Antarctobacter heliothermus: one gene and its partner. The protein of the gene in region 2 interacts with the protein of the main gene of each other region in a pairwise test. Links are inferred from orthologs where the notes say so. Each region holds a gene or a part of one and is shown on either strand. Other genes may lie near its edges.

What was found.
Region 1: the proteins of ANTHELSMS3_RS15845 (region 2) and mrdA interact in binary tests that used the Escherichia coli proteins (3 or more experiments, as listed by UniProt). The link is inferred for Antarctobacter heliothermus from one-to-one orthologs.

What each region holds. Positions count from the first base shown.
Region 1 is NZ_CP022540.1:2,228,383-2,242,804, reverse strand. Bases 4,085-7,084 are described here. They hold mrdA (penicillin-binding protein 2), read left to right. Parts: upstream 4,085-4,612; coding sequence 4,613-6,556; downstream 6,557-7,084. Other genes in these bases: rodA (rod shape-determining protein RodA), read left to right, coding at 6,553-7,084; ANTHELSMS3_RS10650 (rod shape-determining protein MreD), read left to right, coding at 4,085-4,616. Also shown: ANTHELSMS3_RS10675 (GcvT family protein), read right to left, coding at 1-605; ANTHELSMS3_RS10670 (hypothetical protein), read right to left, coding at 806-1,210; ANTHELSMS3_RS10665 (hypothetical protein), read left to right, coding at 1,393-1,656; ANTHELSMS3_RS10660 (rod shape-determining protein), read left to right, coding at 1,998-3,044; rod shape-determining protein MreC, read left to right, coding at 3,155-4,084; more of ANTHELSMS3_RS10650, read left to right, coding at 4,077-4,084; more of rodA, read left to right, coding at 7,085-7,698; ANTHELSMS3_RS10635 (2-hydroxyacid dehydrogenase), read left to right, coding at 7,762-8,694; rpe (ribulose-phosphate 3-epimerase), read left to right, coding at 8,799-9,488; ANTHELSMS3_RS10625 (HAD-IA family hydrolase), read left to right, coding at 9,485-10,129; ANTHELSMS3_RS10620 (PaaI family thioesterase), read right to left, coding at 10,262-10,657; ANTHELSMS3_RS10615 (phosphotransferase family protein), read right to left, coding at 10,650-11,672; ANTHELSMS3_RS10610 (acyl-CoA dehydrogenase family protein), read right to left, coding at 11,727-12,962; ANTHELSMS3_RS10605 (MaoC family dehydratase), read right to left, coding at 13,058-13,495; ANTHELSMS3_RS10600 (long-chain-fatty-acid--CoA ligase), read right to left, coding at 13,485-14,422. UniProt on the Escherichia coli protein: Catalyzes cross-linking of the peptidoglycan cell wall. Responsible for the determination of the rod shape of the cell. Is probably required for lateral peptidoglycan synthesis and maintenance of the correct diameter during lateral and centripetal growth.
Region 2 is NZ_CP022540.1:3,287,126-3,301,648, reverse strand. What follows is about bases 6,280-9,380. They hold ANTHELSMS3_RS15845 (penicillin-binding protein 1A), read right to left. Parts: upstream 9,049-9,380; coding sequence 6,511-9,048; downstream 6,280-6,510. Other genes in these bases: ANTHELSMS3_RS15840 (N-acetylmuramoyl-L-alanine amidase), read right to left, coding at 9,149-9,380; prfB (peptide chain release factor 2), read right to left, coding at 6,280-6,350. Also shown: ANTHELSMS3_RS15890 (hypothetical protein), read right to left, coding at 1-45; ANTHELSMS3_RS15885 (hypothetical protein), read right to left, coding at 42-1,211; ANTHELSMS3_RS15880 (hypothetical protein), read left to right, coding at 1,308-2,204; ANTHELSMS3_RS15875 (hypothetical protein), read left to right, coding at 2,257-2,880; ANTHELSMS3_RS15870 (hypothetical protein), read left to right, coding at 2,882-3,253; ANTHELSMS3_RS15865 (MotA/TolQ/ExbB proton channel family protein), read left to right, coding at 3,255-4,085; ANTHELSMS3_RS15860 (hypothetical protein), read left to right, coding at 4,082-4,552; ANTHELSMS3_RS15855 (hypothetical protein), read left to right, coding at 4,549-5,211; more of prfB, read right to left, coding at 5,226-6,279; more of ANTHELSMS3_RS15840, read right to left, coding at 9,381-10,354; ANTHELSMS3_RS15835 (aminotransferase class I/II-fold pyridoxal phosphate-dependent enzyme), read right to left, coding at 10,418-11,563; ANTHELSMS3_RS15830 (M48 family metalloprotease), read left to right, coding at 11,621-12,949; ANTHELSMS3_RS15825 (DsbA family protein), read left to right, coding at 12,979-13,758; ANTHELSMS3_RS15820 (hypothetical protein), read left to right, coding at 13,755-14,264; ispG (flavodoxin-dependent (E)-4-hydroxy-3-methylbut-2-enyl-diphosphate synthase), read right to left, coding at 14,268-14,523. UniProt on the Escherichia coli protein: Cell wall formation. Synthesis of cross-linked peptidoglycan from the lipid intermediates.

The DNA of each region.
Region 1 (14,422 bases), 1.1 Mb from region 2 along the record:
TCGCTTGGGACCAGGTTTCCGCCCCTTTCGACCATCTTGGTGACCGTGACCTCCCAATGCTCTCCGGTCCAGTGATAGCCATCCGCCTGCCACTTGCGTTCGATCAAGACCCCCCTTTGGCGCGCGCCCTTGGCCATGGCCATCGTGACATCCGCTGGGTTAATGTACCCGTCCGTCGGATGATACAGCGCACCTTCCAGATCTTCGGTGCGGATCAGCGGCCAGCGGTCCTTGATCTGCGCGGGCGTCATCCATTCATAGGGCACACCGCAGGTCTCGGCGGTCGAGGCATAGAGCATATATTCGTCCATGCGCTCTTGCGTCTGGGCCATGCGCAGGTTGCCAACCACGGAAAACCCAGCGTTCAGCCCGGTCTCTTCTTCCAGCGTTTTGTAGAACCGGATTGAGTAGTCGTGGATGTGGGTCGTGGCGAAAGACATGTTGAAGTAGGGCAACAGGCCAGCCGCATGCCATGTGCTGCCCGACGTCAGTTCATCGCGTTCCAGCAGCATCACGTCATCCCAGCCCGCCTTGGCCAGATGATAGGCAATCGAGGTGCCGACGGCACCGCCGCCGACGACCAAAGCTTTGACATGGGTTTTCATCACACGACTCTCCCGTTCTTTGAAAGAGTGCATAGCGCGCCGCGCAGACCCGCGCCGCGCGCGCCCGACATCTCAGGTAGGGAAAACGACGCCGCCCCGTGCAAGGCGCGGGGCGGCGTACGAAAAATCACACGGCAGCCGGGGCGTACCGACCTTTGGCAGCCGACCGGGCCTAATGCGGCACAGGCCGCCAAACGCGTTCAGCAGTCGTAGAGATAGGTGAAGACCAGCGTATCGGTCGTCCACTGACCCGTGGGCTGACAGTTGTGAAAAACCTGTCGATCACCGCTGACCTGCACGCGCAATTGGTTTGCCGCGACCGGCCCCTCTACATGGTACTCGCTGGGGCTACCGGGACAAGCGCTGGAGAATACGCGCGCCGTACCCGAATACCAGTTGCCATTCTTGACCCCGTTGAACAACAAGGTGCCGGGACGCACGCCCGCCGGCCATTGCCAGTTGTGCGGCGTTGTCTCGTAGCTGATCCAACGGCTGTTGCCTTGCGCCTGTAAACGCATCACCGATCCGTTGTGATCCCAGCAGGAATCGGCGGCGGCCTGACTGGCAATCAGACTGGCAAGAATCAATGTCAAAAATCGTTTCATTGGTGTTCCTTTAGCTTTTGGTAGAATGACCTGACCTCATCTTCCGCCTGCGATAAGTGACCTGTCAAACATTTTTGAACGACGCGCCCCGCCGCCAGTTTGCCGAATTTGTCCCGCCGCCGACGAACCCATGCCGCTAGTGAGCGTCGCAGTTGCAAGCATAGGGTGAACAGCAGTGTTTCATGTCGTTCGCAGGGGTCGTTGTCGTTCTCGAACTGACCCGGACTACCGGTGTGGGCGCCTTTTGCGCCGACTATGCCGCCCAGGGGTCGTGTACAGACTCTGAGCTTGGTGGGTTCAATGCCACCAGGTCCAACTCGCTGGAACACGCAACCTATCAGGGTGTGCGTTGGCCTGAGGTCCGCGTCTCGGTCAAAACGGACCACAACGGAGCCCGGCCGCATCGTTTGGGCGTCTTCGAGGCACGGCTCGACGAGGTTGACTGATGATCACGGCCCGCGCGCCGGACCTCCACATCGAACGCTTCTGTCAGACCAACGACCTCAGCGGTATTCGCCCTCAGTCAGTGACATCTGACAACGAAATGCCGCGGGCGCTTCACGCCAAGTTCGCACTGACTTTGACAGAGTAGGCGGTGCTGACGCGAGCACGGGCCTGTACAAGTCACGGTCACACTTGATCTTGTCTCGATATTGCGGCGACATGCGGCGATTCCCCGCTGATTAGGCCGCTCGCCCCCCTTCCGCATCAACCGGCGCAGGCCTATAAGAGCGTTGGCCCGGACTGGAAGAGTCGCGGGCCAATGAGGCAATGGGGCAATAATAAAATGTTTGGCATGGATAAACTCCTTGGCCTGTTCTCGTCGGACATGGCCATCGACCTTGGGACCGCGAACACACTGGTCTACGTCAAGGGCAAGGGAATTGTTTTGTCTGAGCCGTCCGTCGTCGCCTACCATATCAAGGACGGGGTCAAGAAGGTGTTGGCCGTCGGTGAGGATGCAAAGCTGATGCTTGGCAGGACGCCCGGCAGCATTGAGGCGATCCGCCCGATGCGCGAAGGCGTGATCGCGGATTTCGACACCGCCGAGGCGATGATCAAAGAATTCATCCGCAAGGTTCACCGCCGCTCGACCTTTTCCAAACCGAAAATCATCGTCTGCGTTCCGCATGGTGCGACTCCGGTCGAAAAACGCGCAATCCGACAGTCGGTTCTGTCAGCGGGTGCGCGGAAGGCCGGTCTGATCGCCGAACCCATCGCGGCGGCCATTGGTGCGGGGATGCCGATCACCGACCCGACCGGCAACATGGTCGTCGACATCGGTGGTGGTACGACCGAGGTCGCCGTGCTGTCACTGGGTGACATCGTTTACGCGCGGTCTGTGCGTGTCGGCGGTGACCGCATGGATGAGGCAATCATCAACTACCTGCGTCGTCAGCAAAACCTGCTGGTGGGCGAATCCACCGCCGAACGGATCAAGACGTCGATCGGCACGGCACGGATGCCCGACGACGGGCGCGGTTCTTCGATGCAGATCCGCGGACGCGACCTGCTGAACGGTGTGCCCAAGGAAACAGAGATCAGCCAAGCCCAAGTGGCCGAGGCGCTGTCCGAACCGGTGCAGGCGATCTGCGAGGCGGTGATGACCGCGCTGGAGGCGACCCCGCCGGATCTGGCTGCCGACATTGTTGACCGGGGCGTGATGCTGACCGGCGGCGGCGCGCTGTTGGGCGATCTGGATCTGGCGCTGCGCGAACAGACCGGACTGGCGGTTTCCATCGCGGACGAGTCGCTCAATTGTGTGGCTCTGGGCACGGGCAAGGCTCTGGAATACGAAAAGCAACTCCGCCACGCGATCGACTACGATAGCTAAGAATGCCGCGGGCCAAGGCGATTTCTCGGCGAGAGATCGTTCCCCCCAACTCCCGCTGTATTTGATCCAAGGCATTCTGTAACATCCGCCAACCCCGATGCGAGAGACCCTTGGCCAGCGACCGCAACGCACAAGACGATTTCACCGGCCCGCTCAAGCGGTTGCTGCTGGTCGTTCTAGCGCTGTCTCTGGCGGGCATCTTTCTGCTCTGGCGGATCGACAGCCCGCGCGTCGAACGATTTCGTGCGCAGGTCGTGGATGCGGTGGTGCCGCGCATGGACTGGGCGATGGCGCCGGTCACCGCCTCTGTCCGGCTTGTGCGCGATTTCCAGAGCTATCAGCGCCTCTACGAACAGAATGAGGAACTGCGCCGCGAGCTGCGCAAGATGACCGCCTGGAAAGAGGCGGCCTTGCAGCTGGAGCAAGAAAACGCCCGCCTGCGCGATCTGAACAACGTGCGGCTGGACCCGCGCCTGACCTTCATTACCGCCGTGGTACTGGCGGACAGCGGGTCGCCCTTTCGGCAATCTGTGTTGATCAACGTGGGCTCCCGCGATGGAATCGTCGACGGCTGGGCCACGATGGACGGCATCGGCCTTGTCGGGCGCGTGTCCGGCGTAGGGGCCAATACCAGCCGCGTGATCCTGCTGACCGATGCCACCAGCCGCATTCCGGCAGAAATCCAACCCTCGGGCCAGCGCGCGCTGATCGCCGGAGACAACACATCCGCCCCACCCATCGACTTTCTGGAAAACCCTGACCTTGTCCGCCCCGGCGACCGCATCGTGACCACTGGCGACGGTGAGGTGTTTCCACCCGGCCTGCTGATCGGGCAAGTGGCCGAAGATCCCGGTGGGCGTTTGCGCGTGCGTTTGGCCGCAGACTACGAACGGCTGGAGTTTCTGCGCGTCTTGCGGGATCACGGCACGCGACGAGTCGATTCGCCCTCGTCGCTGATTCTGCCCGAGGAATTGCCGGATGCCGGCGTCCCGCCCACAGCAGCACCTGACGTGGTTTCGGGGGACGGCGGAGATGGCTGAAAACAGCCCCGCGCGGCTCTGGAGCATGCGGGCGACCTATTTCGGCCTCGCGTTTGTAGTCTTTTTCTTTCACCTGTTGCCGCTGCAGATCATGCCGTCGCGCGTCGCCGGGCCGGATATTCTGACGGTGCTCACCTTTGCATGGGCGCTGCGCAGGCCCAGCTATGTGCCGATGCTGTCAGTGGCGGTGGTCATGCTGCTGGCTGATTTTCTGTTCCATCGTCCGCCCGGCCTATGGGCGCTTCTTGTGCTTCTGGCCGCTGAATGGCTCAAGGTACGCGGTCGGCATGTCCGCGAGAATACCTTTGTCGCTGAGTGGATCACCGCCGCCACGGCGCTATTTGTTGTAACCGTGATATACCGCGTCATTCTGGCGGTCTTGATCGTGACGCCAGGAATGCTTTCTCTATGGGTGATGCAATATGGTATGACGGTTGCGGTCTATCCGCTGGTCGCCGCGATCAGCTATCTGGCCTTGGGTGTGCGCCGAAGCACCCCCGGAGAATATGATCACACAGGACGCCCGCTATGAGACGCACGTCACGCGAAACCCAGGAAAGTGCCCGCCGCATCACCCGGCGCGGGCTGATCCTTGGCGGCGGCCAACTGGTCTTTGCCGGGGTTCTGGCGCTGCGGATGCGCCACATGCAGGTCGATCAGGCGGATGAATTTCGCCTGCTGGCCGAAGAAAACCGCATCAATATCCGGCTGATCCCACCCGCGCGGGGCCGCATCTTTGACCGCGAAGGTCGGGTGATCGCCGAAAACGAACAGACCTACCGCATCACCCTGACGCGTGAGGACGCAGGCGATGTAGGCACGGTCATCCAGCGGTTGGGCCAACTGGTGGAACTGGATGAGGGTGATCTCAACCGCGCGTTGGCAGAAATGGAACGCACGCCACCGTTCTTTCCAGTCACCGTGGCCGACCGCGTCACATGGGAGGACATCAGCCGCGTCGCCGTCAACGCCCCGGCCCTGCCGGGTGTGACGACAGAGGTTGGCCTTAGCCGTTTTTACCCCGGACGTGATCTCTATGCTCATGTGGCGGGCTATGTCGGTCCGGTCTCGGAGCGCGACCTGAGCCGCTATGAGGATCCGCCGCCGGTGCTGCGCATCCCGCGCTTTCAGATCGGCAAGGTCGGGGTCGAGGCGAATTATGAGCAAGAGCTGCGCGGCAGCGCCGGGGCCAAGCGGGTCGAGGTCAACGCCGTGGGCCGCGTTATGCGCGAACTTGACCGCCGCGAGGGTGTGGCAGGGGCCGATCTGCAACTGACGGTCGATACTGCATTGCAGGACTATGTGCAGGCGCGGCTGGGCCCCGACAGTGCCTCTGTTGTGGTGATGGATCTGGAACACGGCGATCTGCTGGCCATCGCCTCGTCACCCTCCTACGATCCCAACAAGTTCGTGCGCGGCATTTCCGTCAAGGACTACGGCGAATTGCGCGACAACGATCACCGCCCGCTGGCGTCCAAGACGGTGCAAGACGCCTATCCGCCCGGCTCGACCTTCAAGATGGTTACGGCACTTGCCGCGATGGACGCGGGACTGATGGCGCCGGACGATACCGTCTGGTGCCCCGGCCATCTTGAGGTCGGCGGGCGGAAGTTCCACTGCTGGAAACGTGTCGGCCACGGCCACATGAACCTAGAACAAAGCCTGCGCGAAAGCTGTGACGTCTATTACTACGATCTGGCGCTGAAGGTCGGGATCGAACGCATTGCCGCCATGGCCCGCAAGCTGGGCATGGGAGAGTCGCATGACATTCCCATGTCGGCGGTGACCAGCGGGCTGGTTCCGGACAAGGCATGGAAACTGCGCGAACGCGGTGCAGACTGGGTGATCGGCGATTCCGTAAACGCCTCCATCGGTCAGGGGTTTGTACTGGCTTCTCCGTTGCAACTCGCCGTCATGTCCGCACGGATTGCGACCGGACGGGCAATCACTCCGCGTCTGGTCAAGAGCGTAGACGGTGTCGAAGCGGCCCGGCCCGCTGCCGGCGATCTGGGCCTGAACCCCAACCACCTGCTGCAGGTACGCCGCGCCATGTTTGCCGTGTCGAACCACCGCCATGGCACTGCATATCGGTCGCGCATCGTAGCCGAAGGGCTACGCATGGCGGGCAAGACCGGCACCAGCCAGGTCCGCAATATCACCGCCGCTGAACGCGCGCGTGGCGTGACCTCAAACGACGATCTGCCTTGGGATCGGCGTGACCATGCGCTGTTTGTCAATTTTGCCCCCTTCGACAACCCGCGTATCGCCGTGTCGGTGGTGGTCGAACATGGCGGCGGCGGCAGCGCCGTCGCAGCACCCATCGCGCGCGACGTTACGTTGCAGGCGCTGTATGGCGAAGACCCGCCGCTAGAGGCCTATCCGACCGCCGACCGCCGCCGCGTCAAGGCGTTGCAGGAACGGCTTGCGCGCGAACGCGACGGACGCCGCGCAGGCGGGAGCGACAGCGCGTGACCTATCTTGAATACAACGTAAAAACGGTTCCGACCGGCTGGCGCAAGATCCTGCATCTGAACTGGCCGCTGGTAGTGTTGCTGGCTGCCGTGGCTGGTGTCGGTTTCCTGATGCTCTACTCAGTTGCGGGTGGCTCGTTCAGCCCGTGGGCAGAACCGCAGATCAAACGGTTCGGTTTGGGTCTCGCGCTCATGTTCATCGTTGCCATGGTGCCGATCTATTTCTGGCGCAACATGGCTTTGATCGCCTATGTCGGCTCACTCGGCCTTCTGGTCATGGTCGAATTCTTCGGCGCCGTGGGCATGGGCGCCCAGCGCTGGATCGACCTTGGTTTCATGCGACTGCAACCCTCCGAGGTGATGAAAATTGCGATGGTCATGCTGTTGGCCGCCTACTATGACCGACTACCGCTCAGCCGCACCTCCCGTCCTTTGTGGGTGCTGGTCCCCATCCTCATCATCCTGCTTCCCACCGGACTGGTGTTGACCCAGCCCGACCTTGGTACAGCGATCCTGCTGATGACGGCGGGCGGGTTGATGATGTTCCTCGCCGGGGTCCACTGGCTTTATTTCGCAACCGTGCTGGGCGCGGCCTGCGGCGGCATCTGGGCGGTGTTCAAATCGCGCGGCACCGAATGGCAATTGCTGGAAGACTACCAGTTCCGTCGCATCGACACCTTCCTTGATCCGTCATCCGACCCACTGGGCGCGGGTTATCACATCACGCAGGCCAAAATCGCCATGGGGTCCGGCGGTTGGACCGGGCGCGGCTTCATGCAGGGCACTCAAAGCCGTCTGAACTTTCTGCCAGAGAAACACACAGACTTTATTTTCAATACGTTGGCGGAGGAGTTCGGCTTTATCGGCGGTGTCTCCCTGCTGGCGCTCTATGTGCTGATCCTGCTGTTTTGTATCGTAGCAGCAATCCAGAACCGCGACCGTTTCTCATCGTTGTTGATCCTGGGGGTCGGGCTGACCTTTTTCCTGTACTTTGCGGTAAACATGTCGATGGTCATGGGGCTGGCCCCGGTTGTCGGTGTGCCCTTGCCGATGGTCAGCTACGGCGGCTCTGCGATGCTGGTGCTGATGCTGGCCTTTGGCATGGTGCAAAGCGCGCATATCCACCGGCCAAGGCAGACCTGACGGCTTTCCTTTCCACCCGCTCCTCCTTTAAGCAGTCGGACGACACAGCAAAGGAGCACAGCCATGCCCAACATCCTTTTCGCCGCCCGCTCCGAAAGCTGGGACGAATATGAAACGCCGCTGAACGCCGCGCTCGACGCGACCGGCCTGCCGTACACCTTGGGCACAGACATTGCCCCCGAACAGGTCGACTATATCGTCTATGCCCCAAACTCGGACGTGCAGGATTTCACTCCCTTCACGCGGCTGAAGGCGGTGCTGAATCTCTGGGCCGGGGTCGAAGATGTGGTGGGCAACAGCACGTTGACCGTACCGCTGGCCCGCATGGTCGACGAGGACGGTCTGACGCAGGGCATGGTGGAATGGGTGACGGGCCATACGCTGCGCCATCACCTGGGTATGGACGCACATATCGTGAACCCGGATCGGGCGTGGGACACGACCCCGCCACCGCTGTCTGCGGATCGCCCAGTCACGATACTTGGCCTTGGGACATTGGGACAGGCCTGCGCCCACGCGCTGACCGCTCTGGGATTTCCTGTCAGCGGGTGGAGCCGGTCCGCCAAGAACCTGCCCGGAATCACGACCTACGCCGGGGATGACGGCCTGCACGACGCTTTGCGCGATGCGCAGATTGTCATTCTGCTGCTGCCCGACACCGCCGCCACAGCCAACGTCATCAACGCCGGCACTCTGGCCGTGATGGCCCCCGGCGCGATGATCCTGAACCCCGGACGCGGCCCGCTGATTGACGATGACGCGCTGTTGGCCGCGCTGGACAGCGGCCAGATCAGCCATGCCACGCTGGATGTGTTCCGCACCGAACCGCTGCCCGATGATCACACCTATTGGACCCACCCAAAAGTCACGGTGACTCCGCACATCGCCTCCACCACGCGGCCAGAGACGGCCGCGCGTGTCATTGCCGACAATATCCGCCGTGCAGAGGACGGCACGCCACTGCAGCATGTCGTGGACCGCAACGCCGGGTACTGACGTGCGCGCTGTCCCGGGCTTGACCCGAGACTTTCCAGCAGCCACAAGCCAGAGGCCCCGGATCAGGTCCGGGGCGCGTGACCGCCCAGACTTCAGGATGCCCCATGCCCTTTGACCGCAACGTGAAAATCGCCCCGTCCATCCTCTCTGCCGATTTCGCCGACTTCGGGCGCGAGATCCAAGCGATCGAGGCGCAAGGCGCCGACTGGATCCATGTCGATGTGATGGACGGGCACTTCGTGCCAAACCTCACCTTCGGCCCACCTGCCGTCAAAGCGTTCCGCAAACACGTCAAGACGGTCATGGACGTGCATCTGATGATCGCACCCGTTGATCCCTACATCGACGCCTATGCCGAGGCGGGCACTGACATCCTCACCGCGCATGTCGAGGCCGGCCCCCACACCCATCGCACCCTGCAAGCGATCCGCGCCGCCGGGATGAAGGCAGGCGTGGCGCTGAACCCCGGCACACCAGCACAGGCGGTTGAACACCTGCTGGATCTGGCCGATCTTGTCTGCGTCATGACTGTGAACCCCGGCTTTGGCGGGCAGAAATTCATCGACATGACCGATAAGGTGCGCACCCTGCGCGCCATGATCGGCGACCGCCCGGTGCATATCGAGATCGACGGCGGCGTGACGCCTGAAACCGCGCCGCTGGTGGTCAACGCTGGTGCGGACGTGCTGGTGGCGGGATCTGCCGTGTTCAAGGGCGGCTCGGTCGACAACCCCACGCCCTACGGCGACAACATCCGCGCCATCCGCATGGCCGCGACCACGCTGACCGCATGAGCCTCACCATTGCCTTTGACCTCGACGGCACCCTGATCGACAGCGTGGGCCATATTCATCACGGCGTCTCACAGGCGCTTTCGGAAATGGGTCTGCCAACAGTCAGCCGCGCGGACACTCAGGGGTTTGTCGGACGCGGCCTGCCGATCCTGCTGCAACAGGTGCTGGACCACATCGGTGCGCCACAGGCACATCACGCCGAACTGTCCCGCCGCACCATGTTCCACTATGTCGGCACACCGTCCGATCCGGCCTCGGTCTATCCCGGCGCGCGTGACGCGCTGACGGACCTGAAGGCGCAGGGGTTCCGTCTGACTCTGTGTACCAACAAACCGATAGAGGCCAGCCGCGCGTGCCTGCGTGATACCGGGTTGGACAAGTTTTTTGATATTGTAATCGGCGGCGACAGCCTGCCGACCCGCAAGCCCGACCCAGAGATGCTGTTTGCCGCGCTCGACGGCGCAACGCAGGTTCTCTACGTCGGCGATAGCGAAACCGACGCGGAAACCGCGCAGCGCGGCCAGGTTCCGTTCCTGCTCTACACCGAAGGCTACCGCACGACCCCGGTCGAGGCGCTGCCTCACACCGCCCGGTTTTCGGATTTCGCGGACCTTCCCGGTCTGGTGCAAATTCATATGTAACGGTCCCCGGTGGGCCACCATTGACCTGCCGAGTCCGCACATCAATGTGTACGGAGTATGCACCGGTTATGCAGGCGTTTTGTTCCCAAATAATGCTTTCATTTCTGTGCATTAACCATGGCTCTCCCGAGATCACGACCGATACTTGAAAACGCCCGTTCCCTTGGCGATCACCTCACCCGTTTCATCGGCAATCTGACCTTCGGCAAAAAATGTGCTCTTGCCGCCGCCAGTCTTCCACCCCTCGCCCTTCAGCATCACGCCCCGGGGGCGCGACAGATACTGTACATTCAAGTTCAACGTCAGACACATCTGTCGCCGCGCCGCATCGCCTGTCCAGCACCCGGCATAGCCCATGACAGTGTCCAGCAAGGACGCATGCACCCCGCCATGCGGATTGCCGTGCCGGTTCATCAAGAACGGCTCCAACGGCACGTCAAACGCGGCATATCCCTCGCGCCAATCGGTCATCACCATCCCGATGTGGGCGGCAAAAGCATAGGGATCTTCGCGTAAAGCCTCATCCATAACGGTGCCGGGCCTCCAACCCAAGTTTCGCAAACAGCGGCACATAAGCACCTAATTTTAGTGCCTTTTCGGGGTTCGCCGCATTGCCGTCAAGGGCGCGTTTCTTGACCCCCTGCAGGATCGCCGCCATGCGAAAGAACGCAAAGGAGACATAGAATCCAAGACTGTCGATGCCGTCGATGCCGCGCCGCGCACAATAGTCGGCCACAAAATCCGCATCCGACGGCAAACCCAGCGCCGCACGGTCCACCCCCGACAGACCGCGCCCTTCGGCCCCCGGCGGCAGTTGCCACTGCATCAACACACCCGCAAGGTCGGCATAGGGATGCCCCAGCGTCGACAACTCCCAATCCAGCACTGCGACACAGGCGGACCCGTCAGCAGCGAAAAGCAAATTGTCGATCCGGTAGTCGCCATGCACCAACGTCCGCTGCCCGTCCTCTTCGGGCATCGCCTCGCCCAGCCATGACATCAGCGTTTCCATATCGCGCAACTCTTCTGTCTCCGACGCGCGATACTGTTTGGTCCAGCGCCCCAACTGGCGCGCGTGATAATTCCCCGGCGCGCCGAAATCCTCCAACCCGACAGCAGCCAGATCAACGTCATGGATCGCAGCCAGAACCCGGCTCATTTCGTCCACGATCGCCGCGCGGCCCTTTGCTGTCTCTCCCGGCAGCGAAGGGTCAACATGGTTACGGCCGTCGATGTGTTCCATGACATAGAACATCGACCCCAGCACGGTCTTGTCCTCACACAGTGCGAACACCTGAGGGACCGGCACGGATGTCCCGGCCAGCGCCCGTTGCACACGAAACTCCCGGTCCACCGCATGGGCGGATTTCAACAAGTCCCCAGCGGGCTTGCGGCGCAACACATAGGCCCCCGAGGGACTCTCCAGCTGGAAGGTCGGATTGGACTGGCCAACCACGAATTTCTCTGCCCTGACAGGCCCTTGAAACCCCGGCACATGGGCCGTCATCCATGCCGCCACACGCGCCAGCTCATCCGTGTTCATACCGCCCCCACGCTTCTTCTTGGCAAAAAAATTCCCATCTTGCGGCGGCAGATGTCAGATCCTTTCGTTGGCGTATTTGCGCAACTCGGCGCGCGCCACTTGACGGCGATGCACCGCATCCGGACCATCGGCAAACCGCAGTGTGCGGATGTGTGTCCACATGGATGCCAGATCATAGTCCTGACTGATGCCGCCCGCGCCATGCAACTGCATCGCCTCATCCACAACCTTACCCGCCATCAACGGGGCCACCACCTTGATCTTGGAAATCCATGGTTGCGCGGCCCGCACGCCTGCCGTGTCCATCATCCAGGCCGCCTTGAGGCACAACAGGCGCGCCATCTCAATCTCCATCCGTGCGTTGGCGATGATGTCATAATTGGCGCCCAGATCCGCGATCCGCTTGCCAAAGGCCTCACGCGACAACCCGCGCTTGCACATCATTTCCAACGCCTTTTCCGCCTGCCCGATGGCGCGCATGCAATGGTGGATGCGACCGGGCCCCAGCCGCCCTTGCGCGACCTCGAACCCGCGCGACTCTCCCAGCACGACATGAGTCGCGGGGATGCGCACATCGGTAAACCGCAGGTGCATATGCCCATGCGGCGCATCATCCTGGCCGAACACTTGCATGGGGCGCAGGATCTCAATCCCCGGCGTATCCGCATCCATCACAAACATCGTGTGGCGGGCGTGTTTCGCCGCCCCCGGATCGGTGCAGGCCATTACGATATACAGACCACAGCGCGGATCGCCCGCGCCGCTGATCCACCATTTCTCACCATTCAGGACATAGTCATTGCCGTCCCTTTTCGCTGCAAACGCCAGTTGCGCCGCATCGGATGAGGCCACGTCCGGCTCTGTCATTACATAGGCCGACCGGATCTCGCCCTCCAGCAGGCGAGTCAGCCAGCGCTCTTTCATCCAGTCGTCGCCGTAGCGTTCCAGCACCTCCATGTTGCCCGTATCCGGTGCATTGCAGTTGAACACCTCTGCAGCGATGCTGACTTTGCCCATCTCCTCAGCCAGATAGGCATATTCCACGGTGGTCAGCCCATACCCGCGGTCCGACCCGGTCAGCCAGAAATTCCACAACCCGCGCTCTTTCGCCAACGCCTTGAGCTCGTTCAGGATTTCCAACTGGCGCGGCACATGTTTGAACCGATCCCCCGAGGGATGTGTCCCCACCAGTGCGTGGAACTCTGCGTCCAATGGCGCGATGTCTTCGTCGATCATTCGGCGCACTTGCCCCACCAGCGGTTTCACCCGCTCCGTCATCCCAAGATCCATGATCCCTCCTTGATCGTCTCACGCCGCGCGCGCGCTTTTCGACGCGCGCGGGTGGGCGGGTGGGGCGTCGCGTCGAAAATCGCGCGGGCGGCGCCTCACCCCAAATACAGCCGTGTGATCCAGTTCGCGACAAGCGCCGGCCGCGCCGCGCCCTCTATCTCGACCTCCACGTCCCAATGCACATCCAGCCAGCCATCGCCCTCGTCCACGCTGGCCACGGCAAACCGCCCGCGCACCCGGAGCCCAACCCGCACGGGTGAGACAAAGCGGATGCGATCAAAACCGTAGTTCACGCTGGACAGGACGCCCGGGATACCCTCCATCACCTGATAGGACATCATCGACAGCATCGACAGCGTCAGGAAGCCATGCGCCACAGTCCCGCCAAACGCGGTCTTGGACGCGCGTTCCGGATCAAGGTGGATAAACTGCCAGTCCTCCGTCGCATCGGCAAATGCCTTGACGCGCGCCGAATCCAGCGTCACCCAGTCACTTTCACGCGGGGCAAGGTCGCGCAGATCGTCAGCCAGCATCGGGCAACACATAATCTGCGAACCGCTGCCGCAGTGTCAGTTTTGACACCTTGCCGGTGGCCGTCAATGGCAGATCCTCGACGAACTCCATTGCATCTGGCAATTGCCATTTCGCCAGATGCTCCAGCAGCATCTCATGTATCTCACTCAGCGTGGGCGGGTCGCCCGCGTCACGCGGCACAACAACCAGCAAGGGTCGCTCATCCCATTTCGGATGCGGCACGGCGATCACCGCGCAATTGGCCACCTTGGGATGGGCGATCGCGATGTTCTCCAGATCCAGCGAACTAATCCACTCGCCGCCCGACTTGATCAGATCCTTGGCCCGGTCCTGAATATACAAAAAACCATTCGGATCGATGCTGGCCACATCCCCGGTCCCGAACCAGCCATCGGCATCAAAAGCCCCGTTAGAGGCAGCCTCGTTGTTGAAATATCCTGAGATGACCGCATTGCCGCGCACATACAGCTCTCCTACAGCCTTGGCGTCATGGGGTTGCCTGACGCCATCCTCATCGGCAATCTTCAACTCAACCCCGAACAAACGCCGCCCTTGCTTGGACTTGGCCGTCATGCGCTCTTCGAACGGCAAGTCTTGCATCGGCGGCGACAGTTGTCCGTGTGTGCCCACAGGACTCATTTCCGTCATGCCCCAAGCGTGGCAGACATCCACCCCGTGGTTTTCAAAAAACGCGATCATCGCGCGCGGCGCGGCAGACCCGCCGATTACCAGTTGATCAAGAGCGGATGGTACGGAATCGCGCGCCTCAACCTCGGCGCGCAGGCCCAGCCAGACGGTGGGAACGCCCCACGCAGCAGTGACCTGCTCATTTTCCATCAGGTCAAACACGGACGCGCCGTCTAGCTTGCCGCCCGGCATGATCAAAGATGCGCCGACCAATGGCGCGGCATAGGGTAGCCCCCATG
Region 2 (14,523 bases):
GGCCGCGCCGATCAGCAAGGCCACCAGCGCAGCGGCCCGGATCACGGGCACAGGTCCAAACCACTGTCCGCCAGGCAGGTGGCCGGGAACTGCTTGCACAGCAGATCTATTGCCAGAAATGGCAGCGCAACGTCGATGTCGTCGATTGGGTCGGGCCAGACCGCGTTCACAGTTTCCTGCGCTTGTTTGCCTTCTGCCAGTTCCCGGATCAGCCGATTGAACCGCACCGGCGCCAACCCGCCAAAGACCCCCGGTTCAGAGGTCATAAAGGCGATCAGATCCTCTGCGCCGGGCACCGCCGTGCAGGTCAGATCAGAAACAGGTTCCGGGGCGGCATCCGGGGCCGGTTCTGGAGCCGGTTGGGGGGACGGCGTCGGGGTTGGCGCGGGTGCGGGGGCTACGCCCGACGAAAGCACCGTCAGAAAACGCGTGATCTCGGCCATCGGGTTCGCCTCGCAGGCGATTTGGTCCAACGTGGGCGCGGCGGTGGGCAACGCCTCTTGTGCGCGGGCATTCAGACGCACCGCTGCCGCCCGGCACACATCTCCGACCGACACCTGTTCATCCTCCAGCGCCGCCTGCGCCGAAGCCAGTTCAGCGGTCCGCGCCTGCGCCTCCTGCGTCAGCCGCGTAGCCTGCGCCTCCAGGTCCGCTCTGACGGCGATCAGCTCGTCGAGCTCGGCCACAAGGTCTGCGTTGTCCTCAGTCGCCTGTGCCAATTCCACTTCCAGCGCCCCAACCTTGGCCTGCAAATCCGCCTCGACCGGGGCGCAGACCTCATCCGTTTCAAAGGCACACTGGGCAATCAGCCCCTTCACCTGCTCGCGAAAGTAAAGCGTGCGGCGGGACAGGAAATCGACACAGCCAAGCACGGTCAGATTGGCAGCCCGGCAGTCAGACGGCATCCTGTAGGCAGACAGGAACGCGGGGCAATCCGCATCCTCAACCGCGTTGATATCGCAATACAGGTCCAGCGAAAACTGCCCCAGCAATTCCAGACAATCCTCGGGCGACAGGCCCGCCTCGGCGCACAGCGCCGGCTGCGCAACAGGCGCAGCGAGTGCGGGAGCGGGTACAGGAACTATCTCTTCATCCTGCGCCTGCACCGCCTGCAAGGTCAGGAAAACCAAGACCATAGATGCCAGTATGCGTCTGCTGGCACGGCGGCACAGCCCCGCCCATTTCGGTTCAATCTCAAAATCAAAAAACATTTGCTATCCTTGGGACCAAGGGTATCTTCGAACGGTGACACGCGTTTGACAAGGTCTCAGGGCAACCTGGGAAAAGCAATTTTTGGATCGTCCCACATGCCGTTTTCCGTCTGCCATTCCCTGATGTCCCGTCCCTTTCTGATGCCTTTTCTCGTCGCAAGCGGGGTTGTGGCGGGTGCCGGCCCCGCGCTTGCGCAGGACACACCCGATCCGGTGAGCTTTGCCGTCGAACAATGTTCGACCCGCGACATGCTGTCCACCTGCCCGAACTATTGTCAGGTGGCCTGCACCTCGACCAAGTTCCTGCTCGACAACACAGAAGCCTGCGATGCCGCAATGACCGCCCTGCCCGACGCTGATGCAGCAAGCTGCCCTGTGCCGTCGGAAACCGGGCTGGTCACGTTACAGGCCTGCATCGACGAAAAACGCCAGATCCGGCGCGAACCCAGCCGGGTCATTGCGCGCAACAAGGACCGTCTGGCCATCTTCGATGCCTTCTTTTCTGATCGTCCCGCCTGCGCCACGTCCAGCCTTGCGCTGGAGGCGATGTTCGGCTGCCTCAGCGGTGAGACCGGCGTAGTTCAACGCGAATACGATGCCATGCCCTCGCTGGGCCTCAGCGACCGGCCCCTGAGCGGCGATGAATTGGTGGCGTTGGCCTGTAGCATCGGCGAAGATATGTTGATCCAGATTGATATCGGTGCATCGTCGCTGAGCGGGCGCGCCGATGAATTGAGCGACAATCTGGGCCAAGTCACGTCTTGCCGGCTGGAATATTCGAAATGGTTCGCCTCACGCGGCGAGGAATTCTGTACCAACCGGACCTTTGACAACTGCGAGGCCGTGGTCGAAGTGTTCCAGACCCAACTGCAACAATCGCTGGTCGGTGCCGAAGAGCAAAACAGGCAGATCAGTGTCGTCGTCGACAGCCTTGAACGCGATCTTTCGTCTTTGACCAGCCTCGGCTTTGTCGACCCGTCCATTTGCAACTAGGTCGTGCGGAGATCCCGCGCACCTTGCCTCTCATTCAAGCAGGAGTATCGAGATGTTTCATTCTCTCAAACGTATTTCCACCGCCATTGCCCTTGGTCTTGCCCTGTCGTTTTCTGGCGCGGCACAGGCGCAGGATGCCGAACCGGAAGAGGTATCGCTTGCCAAAGTAATCGAAGATATCGCCGCCTCCCGGCAGGCGACAATCGATCGGATCGACACCTTGTCGGCAGAAATAGACCTTGCCACCATTGAACTGAATGAGGCCGACGCCGCCTTTGACGAGATGATCGCCACCCTGCGCGCCCATGCCGCCGTGGGCGATCCCGACGGCAGCTATGTCACCCGCCTGCAAGCATTGGAAGAATCCGCCAAGGTTGACGCGCAGGCCGCCAAGGTCGAAGGGTTCCTTGATTTCGAAGAGGCCTTTCTGGAAGACGCGCAGGTGTTTTCCGATCAGCGCGGCACGCTTGTGTCTGAATTCGAGGCGCTGGAACGTCGCATCCGGGCCGTCGAGGCAGAGCGCAAGCGCATCGTTTTCCTGATCAAACTGCGCCGCTATGACCAGATCCAACAGCTGTTTGCCGACGCCACCGGCATCATCCAGCAAGGGGCCGACCGTGTCGCGCAGGTCGAAGACGCGCTGCGCAAGCGTGATCCCAATCTCGTCGAGAACTGAGATGAGTGCGAAAGGCCGGATCGCGCAGGCTCCCCGTTTGGGGGCCTGCGTTCCGGCATTTGGTTTTTCCCTTGGCTTGGCGGCTCTTGGCGTATCGGCCCTGCCCTTGCACGCCGAAACCCATGCCGCAGATCCAGTCCCTGCGACAGAGAATGCCGACCTGATCGAGGTCGCCTTGACGCTGGACAAGCAGTTGTCCGATGTTCTGGCTGAACTGGATGCAGAGATTGCGCTGCAAGAGGAAAACGCGGGCTTCGGCGCCTCTGCCGAGACGCTGGACCAGATCGACGGGTTGATTGCCCGTCGTACGGAAATGGCCGCAAGACAGGCTGAGGTCCGCGCCCTGTTGGCGACCCTGCGCGGGATGGAGTGACATGACCCCGATGCCGCGCGCCGCGGATCAGGACAACGGTATTTTGCCAGTCCGCCCTTGGCGCAGCCTGCTGATCTGTGCCGCACTGGTGGCGTTGACGGTGGCCCTGTTCCGCGATCTGGGACTGACGGACCCCCGCAGCATCGCCGACGCAGCGCGCGATCTGACTCAGACTGTGACCTCATGGGTGGCGGGATTTGGTGACACGCCGCCAGATGCTGCGCCGGGTGTTTTACCGAATTCCGACGTGCCTACCGAACTCACGCTCCTACCCGGCGCTGCGTCCGATGCCCCCCCCGACGACAGCGGGTATCCCCTTTTGACGCGTCTCCTTGGTGATCCGGTCCGGCTGGTCTTTGCCGCCGGATGTCTTGCCACGCTGCTGTTTATCTCCGTCCAGCTGATCTGCCTTGCCATCGACACCCGCCTAGTCGCCCGCCATGAGGCACGCGCGGGCCTGTTGACGCCCTTGGCGCAACTGACACGGTTGTTCGCGGCCCGCAGGTTGCGCGCCGGTCACCCGGAACAGCGGCGGCTGGACGCCTTTGATCTTGCCACAGAGGGCGACGTCATCGCAGATCCCTTGCGGCTGGGCCTGACAGCCTTTCCGATGCTGGGCTTTCTGGGCACGGTTGTTGGCCTATCCGGCGCGATCGAGTCGCTGCCCGGGGCCATCGGCAACCCGGACGCGCTACAACCTGTGCTGTCGGAACTGCATGTTGCCTTTGACACCACGCTGTTGGGATTGATCGGCGCGCTGATCTGTCTGATCGGGGCCAAGGCGATTGATCAGGCCTGGGAGCGCCTGTCGCGCCGCGCCGGTCTGGAATGACCGGGCCGCTGCGTCGCGGTCTGATCCGACCGCCGGTGCTGGCCATGGTGGATGCCTTTGTCGGCGGCACCGCCATCCTGTTGATCCTGATCATCCTGTCCAGCAACCGACAAGACCGGCCGGATAGCCAGCCGCAGGCCGATGTGGTGCTGCGTTGTGCGGAGGGAGAGGTTGCCACCTCATCGACGCCTGAGTGGCTGACCGCCTCCGCCCCCATGTCGCCCTCTGATGCGGCCACCTGGCTGGCCACACATCCGCGCCCCGACAGGCTGATGACCCGCGTCCGACTGGAGTCAGACCAGCGGGCGTTCCGCTGTGTCACACGGTTTCAACAGGCGGTCGGTCAGATGAACGACGCGACAGACGATGTCACCAACCGCGATACCGCGCAGGAACGCGCCATTCTGTTGGTCACGGTCATCATGACCGCTCCGCCAGAAAGTCCGACAGAGGAACCGCTGGAATGAGCAAACGCCAACGTCGCCACCCCGATGAGCCGGACGACAGCTATCAACTGGACGCGGTAGTGTCGTTGTTTGCGATGATCCTTGTGATCCTCGTAACCACCGCTGCCGCGACAGTCACGGGCACAACCCGGTTCCAGTACCAAACCCAAGAACCAGAGACCGCCGCAATCCAACTCTCCTCTCTCGCCGCGCCGTTCCCCCGGTTGGAAAGCTGGATCCTGCGGCGCGGAGAGTTGCTCCGGATCGACTATGACGCCGCGGCCCGCCAACTGGCGGCGGCGCCACCCCGCCTGCCGCTGGGCGCGACTGATCCGCAGTCCGGCATCATCATGGCCTTTGCCCTCGACCCGACCGCCACCGGCGCGTTCGAGTTGTTTGAGATGGTGCTGCCCGCCGATCCGATCACCGGCACCGGCGGCGTGATCGCCCAGCGGATCGACCCGACAGACCCCGATGCGGTGCAGGTTTGGGCCGGTCGGGATGCGCCCGCGCGCGTTCTGGCCTTTGCCTCTGGCGTGGCGCATCTACCGGGACTGACCCTAGCGGCAGAAACCGCCGGACGCCCATTGACGGTGCAGTTTCTGGATGGAAACGCCAAGTTTTCCGAACGCAAGACCCGCGAGAGTTTTGCCTTTCGCGGGGTGCTGCGGTCCTACTAGCGATTGGTCGTGTGTCAGTCCTCGGACTGCGCGTCTGCGCGGCTTTTGCCCGACACATTCATTGCCAGCGTCGCCGCCATGAACGGATCAAGATCCCCATCCAGCACGCCCGAGGTATCGGCGGTTTCATAGTTGGTGCGCAGATCTTTGACCATCTGGTAGGGCTGAAGGACATAAGACCGGATCTGGTTGCCCCATCCGGCATCGCCTTTGGCCTCATGCAGGGCGTTGACCTCTGCATTCCGCTTGTCCAACTCCATCTGATACAACCGCGATTTCAACGCCTTCATGGCGATGTCCCGGTTCTGGTGCTGCGATTTCTCGGACGACGTCACAACGATCCCGGTGGGCGCGTGGGTGATCCGCACAGCCGAGTCAGTGGTGTTGACGTGCTGCCCGCCCGCCCCGGACGACCGGTAGGTGTCGATGCGGATATCGGCGGGGTTCACCTCAATCTCGATGTTGTCATCGATCACTGGATAGGCCCCGACAGCGGCAAAGGATGTTTCTCGTGTGCCTTTGCCAAAAGGCGAAATGCGCACCAACCGATGCGTGCCGCTTTCTGATTTCAGCCAGCCATAGGCGTTTGGCCCCTTGATCTGGTAGGTGGCGGATTTGATGCCCGCCTCACCGCCGGACTGTTCTTCTTGCAGGTCTACCTCAAAGCCGCGCTTTTCGGCCCAGCGAACATACATCCGCGCCAGCATGTTGGCCCAGTCGCAGGCCTCGGTGCCGCCAGCGCCGGCCTTGATTTCCAGAAAGGCGTCGTTGCCGTCCGTTTCACCGTTCAGCAGCGCCTCAAGTTCCTTCTTGGCAGCTTTGCCGACCATCGCGGTGATGGCTTGCTCGGCCTCGGCGACAACCTCGGCGTCGTCTTCCATCTCGCCCAGTTCGATCAGTTCCATCTGATCGGCTAAGTCCTGTTTCATCGCGGAATAGGTTTCCATTGCGTCGACCAGCTGCTGACGTTCTCGCATCAGTTTTTGCGCCGCCGCCGGATCATCCCAGAGGTTGGGGTCTTCAACCCGTGCGTTGAATTCCTCCAGCCGGTGCTGAGCGGTGTTCCAATCAAGGCGCTGCGCCAGCAGGTCGAGCGATTTCTCGATCTTGTCGACATGGTTCTGGATTTCTGCGCGCATCTTATCTGGTCCTGTCCCGGTCCTTACGAATGGTGCGTGATACCAAGGGGCATGAAGGCTCGCAAGCCGGGGAAACCGTGCAGGGCGAATTCTGCGATCAGGCCAACCGCACCCAGCCCGCACAGAACCCGAGCATTGGACAGTCCTTTAGTACAACCCCTTAGTACAATCCGCCCGACGACAGCGTGCCAAAGCCCGCCTTCGGTCCAACAATGGCCTTGTCCCCGGTCGACGTTGTGACTTCTTGTGCGACGGTCGACCCGTCCGGCTGGATCATGTCGAAATTGCCGGAGATGGCAAAGCCGCCGTCGAACATGATGCCAAAGATCGGCTCTTCGCCAAGGCGGAAACATTCAGACACCACATTCGGTCCGCTGGCCTCATTCGGCAACCGCGCGCCGGAGAAACGGTCGATTTTGATGAACTGGCATTCCTCGGGAACCTTGAATGACCCGCCGCCGTATTTCTTGACCGCTTCGCGCATGAACTCGGTAAAGACCGGACCGCACATGCCGCCCCCCGACGCACCGCGTCCCATCGAACGGGGCGTGTCGTAACCGATGTAGCACCCCGCCACGATGTTGGAGGTAAAGCCGACAAACCAGACATCCTTGGCGTCGTTTGTCGTCCCCGTCTTACCTGCTGTCGGCACGCTGAGATTGACCGTGCGGCTGGCGGTGCCGCGTTCGACCACGCCGCGCATCATCGAGGTCAGCTGATAGGCGGTAACCGCGTTCATCACCCTTTCGCGTTCATCCGCAATCTTTGGGGCCTGACCGGGGGCCAGTTCAGGGTTGCTGCAATCCACGCAAACCCGTTTGTTGCCCAATGCCTGTTCATGCGAATATACCGTCGAGCCATAGCGATCCTGCACACGGTCCACCAGCGTCGGTTCGACCCGCTGACCACCATTGGCGAACATCGCATAGGCCGCGACCATCTTGAACAGGGTTGTCTCATCCGCCCCCAACGCGTTGGCCAGCACCTGCCCCATGCGGTCGTAGACGCCAAATTTCTCGGCGTAGCTGGCAACAATGTCCATACCCACCTCTTGCGCGAGGCGGATGGTCATCAGGTTGCGCGACTGTTCGATGCCGGTGCGCAGCGGTGTCGGCCCGTAGAACTTGTGAGAAGCGTTCTGCGGTCGCCAGATGCTGCCGCCGGTGTTGATCTCGATCGGGGCGTCCACGACGATGGTGGCGGGTGAATAGCCAGAGTCCAGCGCGGAGGCATAGACAAAGGGTTTGAAGCTGGAGCCGGGCTGACGCTGTGCCTGCGTTGCGCGATTAAAGACCGAATGCTGGTAGGAAAACCCGCCCTGCATCGCAATCACCCGCCCGGTATGGGCGTCCATCGCCATAAAGCCGCCTTGCACCTCTGGCACCTGCCGCAGCGACCAGCGCATGAACGTGCCGTCGGTGTCCTGAGTGATGGCGCGCACATGCACCACGTCGCCAACTTCAAAGTTCTCTTTCAGGCTGCCCGAGAACCAATCCGTATCCGATCGCGGTACCTCTGCCCCGCGCGGGTCATCCAGCGCCACGTCCTCGATCCCGATCAACAGGGAATTGTCGCGCACCTCGCGCACCACTGCGACATGCCAAGGGTTGCCCAGCGTGACGTCACGCGCCACGCGAACCTGCGCCAACGCCTCCCGCCATGCGGTCTCATCAGACAGCAGCGCAGCGTCCAGTGTCTTGCCAGTGCCACGCCATTTGCCCTGACCGCGGTCGAACTTTTCCAGAGCCCGCCGCAACGAGGCAGCGGCCTTTTCCTGCATCTCGGCGTCCAGCGTCGCGCGGACTGCATAACCGCCGGAAAAGAACTGATCCTCACCGAAATCGCGGCTCAACTGACGGCGAATCTCATCGGTGAAATAGTCACGCGGCGGCAATGACAATTGGTAAGGTTCAAAATCGCCGTTCTGGACCGACCGCAGCGGCTGCGCGACCTCGATCTCATAGGTGGCGTCATCAATGACGCCGTTTTCATTCATCTCTTTCAGCACGAAGTCCCGACGTTCCTGCAAGCGTTCCTTGCGGCGCACGGGGTGATAATCGGACGGTGCCTTGGGCAGAGAGGCCAGCATTGCCGCCTCATGCGGTGCAAGTTCTGACAGGCTTTTGTTGAAATAGACCTGTGCGGCGGCGGTCACACCATAGGCGTTTTGGCCAAGAAAGATCTCGTTGAGGTACAGTTCAAGGATCTTCTCCTTGGACAGCGCATTCTCGACCCGGCTGGCAAGGATGATTTCCTTGATCTTGCGCTCTGCCTGCCTGTCGCCTGACAGAAGAAAGTTCTTCATCACCTGTTGGGTGATGGTGGACGCACCGCGCACGTCGCGACCGCGGGTTTGCACTGCTTGCACCGCGGCGGCGGCGATGCCGCGCAGGTCATAGCCCTGATGGGTGTAAAAGTTCTTGTCCTCGGCAGAGATGAACGCGTCCTTGACCAAATCGGGGATCTGGGCGGCAGGCGTATACAACCGGCGTTCTTGCGCGAATTCGTCGATCACAGCCCCTTCGGTGGAATAGATCCGGCTGATCGTCGGTGGCGTGTATTGCGCCAAGTGGTCATGGCTGGGCAGATCGCGCCCGTACATCCAGAACACCGCCCCGATGGTCAGCGCCACCATCATGGTGCCCATGGTCACAACGGCGAAAATCGCCCCGAAGAAGGAAAAGATGAAACGCAGCACCTGCGGCCCCCATTGCCGGATCAAACCCCTCAATACAGGCCCAGACGCGTGGCGTCAAAACACAACCGCGCGGGGTTTGGCCGATAGGGCAAGGGTTTGCCTACTGTCGGCGAAGTCCTGACAGCGCCGCATCCTCGACCAGCCATGCCGCCAGCCCGTCACGGATGCCCGCCGCCATCCCCGCGCGCCACGCCGGATCCTGTAAACTTCGCAGATCGGCCTCTGTCGACAAGAACCCCAGTTCCAACAGGACAGAAGGAATGTCGGCGGATTTGAGCACCGAAAATGCCGCCTGCCGAAGCGGGTCTTTGTGAACATGGCCCAGCGAGCTTTCGATCCCGCCAATGATATGCCCCGCCAGCGCCTGACTGCGTGGCGTGTTGTCCAGCCGCGCAAGATCCATCAGGATCTGCGCCACGCGATCATCGGTTCCTGACAGGTCCAGCCCGGCCAGCAGGTCATCGCGGTCATGCCGTTCCGCCAGCGCCGCCGAGGCCGCGTCCGATGCCTCTTCGGCCAGAGTGTAAACCGCCGCGCCATGCGCCACGCCTTCGGACAGGGCATCAGCGTGCAGAGAGATAAACAGGTCAGCGCCGGCGTCATGGGCCAGTTTCACCCGCGCCTCCAGCGAGACAAACTGGTCTTCCTGTCGGGTCAACACCACGCGGTAGTCACCGGCGCGCAGCAGTACCTCGCGCAGTTCCTTCGCAAAGAGCAGCATCAGATCCGCCTCGCTGACGCCGTCGCGCCGCGCCCCCGGATCAATACCGCCATGGCCGGGGTCCAGCACGATAGTCAACGGGCGGTCCGGATCAGCGACCACGCGCCGCGCCTTGGGCCGGGTCTGCACCCATGTTGGATCGGCAGGCTGCCCGGCGGCGGCGACAAAACTGTCCGCATCGGTCGAAATCAACCGCAAGGCCAGTGTCGCACCCGCGCCGTCCGGGGTCACGCGCATCTCGGCCCGCTCTACCGCCATCGGAGCGGCCAGTTCTGCCACCAGCCGCGACCAACCGGGCCGGAACAGCCCCATGCGGAGGGCGGCTATCCGGTCGCTCTGGTCTATCTCTTCGGGGTCAGCCCCCTGCCAGTCGACCTCGGCAAAGTCCAGCACAAGCCGGTCTGGATCGGTCAGAGTGAACAGCCGCCACGGCACCCCCTGCGACAGGGTCAGTTCTATCTCTGTTGCGCCCTGCCGGCGATCCTCGATCACGCCGCCGGTCAGACGAGCCAGACCCGTGTCCTGCGCGGTCAGCGCGCCGCACCACAGGCACAGCGCCAACACTAAGGTAAAAAATCTGCTCATGAGCCCCGGTTCCGGTGGTTTGCGCCCAGTCTATCAGTGGCCGATTGGCGACGCACGCGTCAGTTATCCGCGCGCCGCCATATAGGCTGTTAGCCGCGCCAGTCCTTCTTCGATGTCCGCCGTGGCCCGCGCATAGGAAAACCGCAGCGTGCCGCCACCGCGTACCGGGTCAAAATCCAACCCCGGCGTCACCGCCACACCCGCCTGATCCAGAATGTCTCGCGCAAAGGCGCGGCTGTCGTCCGTCAGGTGACTGACATCAGCATAGACGTAAAAGGCCCCGTCCGGCGGCGCGATCCGATCAAACCCGGCCTTTGGCAGCCCCTCCATCATCAAGGCTCGGTTGCGAGTGTAGACCGCCAGATTGCCCTTCAACTCATCCTGCGCATCCAGCGCCGCCAACGCCGCGATTTGCGCCGCGTGGGGCGGACAGATGAACAGATTCTGCGCCAGACGCTCGACCTGTCGCACCATCCCCTCTGGCACCACCAGCCAGCCGACGCGCCAGCCGGTCATGGAAAAGAATTTGGAGAACGAGTTGATCACCACCACATCGTCGCTGATCTCCAGCGCAGTCACGGCGCGCTTGTCGTACTCAATGCCGTGATAAATCTCATCCGACAGAAAGGCCGCGCCGCGCGCCTGCGCCGCCCCGATCAGGGCCGCAAGCGCCGGTTTGTCCAGCATCGTCCCGGTGGGATTCGCCGGACTCGCGACCATCAGGCCCTCATACTCGACCCCGGCCAGATCCTCGGGCGTGGGTTGCAGGCGATTTTCCGCCGAGGTCTGCACCTCTACCGGTACCAGATCCAGCGCCTTGAGGATCTGGCGGTAAGACGGATAGCCCGGCGCCCCCAGCGCCACCCGCTCTCCGGCATCAAACAACGCCGTGAAGGCCAGAATAAAGCCGCCCGAAGAGCCGGGCGTGACAACGACGCGGGCGGGATCAAGATCGACCCCGTACCACTGAGCATAGAGTTTCGCGATTCTTGCGCGCAGTGCCGGCAGGCCAAGCGCCACGGTATACCCCAGCGTGTCCCGCTCCATCGCCTGCGCCAACGCCGCCCGAGCGGCGGCGGGGGCAGGTGTGCTGGGCTGGCCCACTTCCATGTGGATGATCCGCCGTCCGGCCTCTTCGGCCTGCCTTGCGGCCTCCATCACGTCCATCACGATAAAGGGATCGACCGCTCCGCGCCTTGAACTCCGCATGTCCGCCTCTCTACTGTGTCGCCAACACCGCTTACGAGTGGAAGGAGCCACCCGTCAATGATCCGCACACCGATCCTGCCAAGGATGATCGCACTGGTCACAGCATTCAGCCTGATCGCCGCCGCCCCGGTACAGGCCGCGACGACGCTGCTGCGCGATGCCGATATTGAATACGCGTTGCGCCAGCTAGCCGCGCCGATCCTCAGCGCCGCCGGTCTCAGCCCGCAACAGGTCGATATCATCGTGATCGACGACGGATCGCTGAACGCCTTTGTTACCGACACGCAACATATCTTTCTGCATTCGGGGCTGATCATGAAACTCGACAGTGCCGAGGCATTGCAGGCGGTCATCGCGCATGAGGCGGCGCATATCTCGAACGGGCATATCACCCGCCGAATGGGCAACCTGCGCGCCGCGCGCACCGCCGCCGGGATCGGCATGGCACTTGCCGCCGCTGCTGCCGCAGCGGGCGCCAACAGTCAGGCTGCCGCAGGCGTGGCCCTTGGGGCCCAAGGCTCTGCCATGCGGCTGTTCTTTTCCCACACCCGGGCAGAGGAATCCGCCGCCGACATTTCATCGGTGCGCTTTATGGTCCGCGCCGGGATTGACCCGCGCGGCGCGTTGGAGGTGCAAAAACTGTTTCGTGGCCAAGAGGCACTGTCGGTTGGGCGCCAAGACCCCTACATGCGCACCCACCCGCTGACCCGTGACCGACTGCGCGCCCTCGAAGGGTTGGTGGCCGGCACCAAAAGCACCGAACGGAACGCCACCGCGCAATACTGGTTCAAACGCGCGCAAGGCAAACTGACCGCCTTCAAACGTGCGCCGTCTTGGACCTTGCGGCGGCTCAAGGACAGCGGCAGTCAGGACATCGCCTACATGCGCGAGGCGGTGGCCTATCACCGCCAATCCAACCTCAAGAAATCCCTCGGCGCCATCGACCGCGCGCTGGCGTTGCGTCCGACAGATCCCTATCTGATGGAACTCAAAGGCCAGATCCTGTTGGAATCGCGCCAGTTCGGCGCGGCAGTGCAGGTCTATCAGGCCGCCGCCAACCGCGCCCCGCGGGAACCGCTGATCCTTGGCGGGTTGGGCCGCGCCCTGCTGGCCGCCGGTCAGCCGAAACAGGCATTACGCGCACTGGAGACCGCGCGCGGGCGTGATTTCACCGATGCCCGCCTGCTGCGTGATCTGGCGGTGGCCTATGCCAAGACCGGCCAGAACGGGATGGCGTCGGTGTCCACCGCCGAACGCTATGCCCTGCAAGGCCGCATGAAAGACGCCAAACTGCACGCTGAACGCGCCATTGCCACACTGCCGCGCGGCTCTGCCCCGTGGCAACGGGCGCAAGATGTGCTAGATGCGGCGAAACGAGCCAAGTAACCAAAACCACACTTTTTTCGGGAGTTCCCATGTTCCTTTCCAAACCTGCCCTGCGCGCCTCTGCGGCGGCTCTTTGTTTCTTGGCCGCGCCTGTGGCCATGGCGCAGGACGCCGATCCGTTCGATTTCGCCAACATGACGGCTGAGCAAAAAACGGCTTTTGGTGCAGAAGTGCGCGCCTACCTGCTGGAAAACCCTCAGGTCATCATGGAGGCCGTCGCCGTTCTGGAAGAGCGCGAAAAAGCCGCACAAGTTGCGCAGGACGACACGCTGGTCGCGGACAATATGGCGCGCCTGATGGATGACGGGTTCTCCTGGGTCGGCGGCAATCCCGACGGCGATGTGACCGTGATCGAGTTCTCCGATTACCGCTGTGGTTTCTGCCGGCGCGCGCACCCTGAGGTGCTGGAACTGATCGAATCCGATGGCAATATCCGTTACATCGTCAAGGAGTTCCCCATTCTGGGTGAGGCATCTCTGGTGTCGTCGCGCTTTGCCATTGCCACACAGATCGTCGCGGGCAACGAGGCCTATAAATCGGTTCATGACGCGCTGATCACCCTCGAAGGTAACCCCGGCGATGGCCCACTGCGCCGCATTGCCGAAACTCTGGGTCTGGATGCCGAAGCCATCATGGCCGAGATGGACAGCGACGAAGTCACCCGCCGGATCACCGAGACCCGGGAACTGGCGCTGGCGATGAACATCAACGGCACCCCCAGTTTTGTCTTTGGCGACCAGATGGTGCGCGGCTACGCCCCGCTGCCAACCATGCGCCAGATCGTCGACGAGGTCCGCGACACCCAATGATCCCACACCATGCGCGGCGGCTGCTCACAGTCGCCGCGTTTTCCTGTCTTGCCGGACCGTTGGGCGCGGACGATGGTCCCTTTCCCTCAAGCGACAGCGGCTTGCAGGCAGAGTTTCTTGGGCGCATTCGGGCGCTGAACGCGCCTTCTGCGCCGATCGATCTGTATAGTGATGAACGGCAGGCCGATCTTGACGGGATTGCGCGTCAAGAAGATCTATTTGACCCGTCAAGCCCAGGGTTTGGGCCGGAGGGGGTTCCGTCCATCGCGCTGTTGATAGGCCCGGACTGCCCCGATTGCGACGTTGCGCTATCGGAGCTGCGTCAGATTTCACAGGATCTGGGGATCAGGGTTGCCGTGTTGGATACGACGGCCACAGACAACGCCGCCACGATGGCGGCGCTGGGTCTGGACATACTGCCATCCTACGTCATGCGCGACAGGTTGATCCGCGGGCACATGCCTGCGTTTGTCCTGCACCGTTATCTGACGGACACGGGCGGCTAGGCGTTACTCTGCAGCCTCGGACGCTGCGGCCTCTTCGGCATCAATGACCGCCGCGCGCTTTTCAACCTCTTCCACGATGTGTTCGACCATCTGGTCATTGGACATCTTGTGGCTGGCCTTGCCCGCCAGATAGACCATACCGCTGCCCGCACCGCCGCCGGTGAACCCGACATCGGTCATCAGCGCCTCACCCGGCCCGTTGACCACGCAGCCGATGATCGACAGGCTCATCGGTGTCTTGATGTGTTCCAATCGCTTT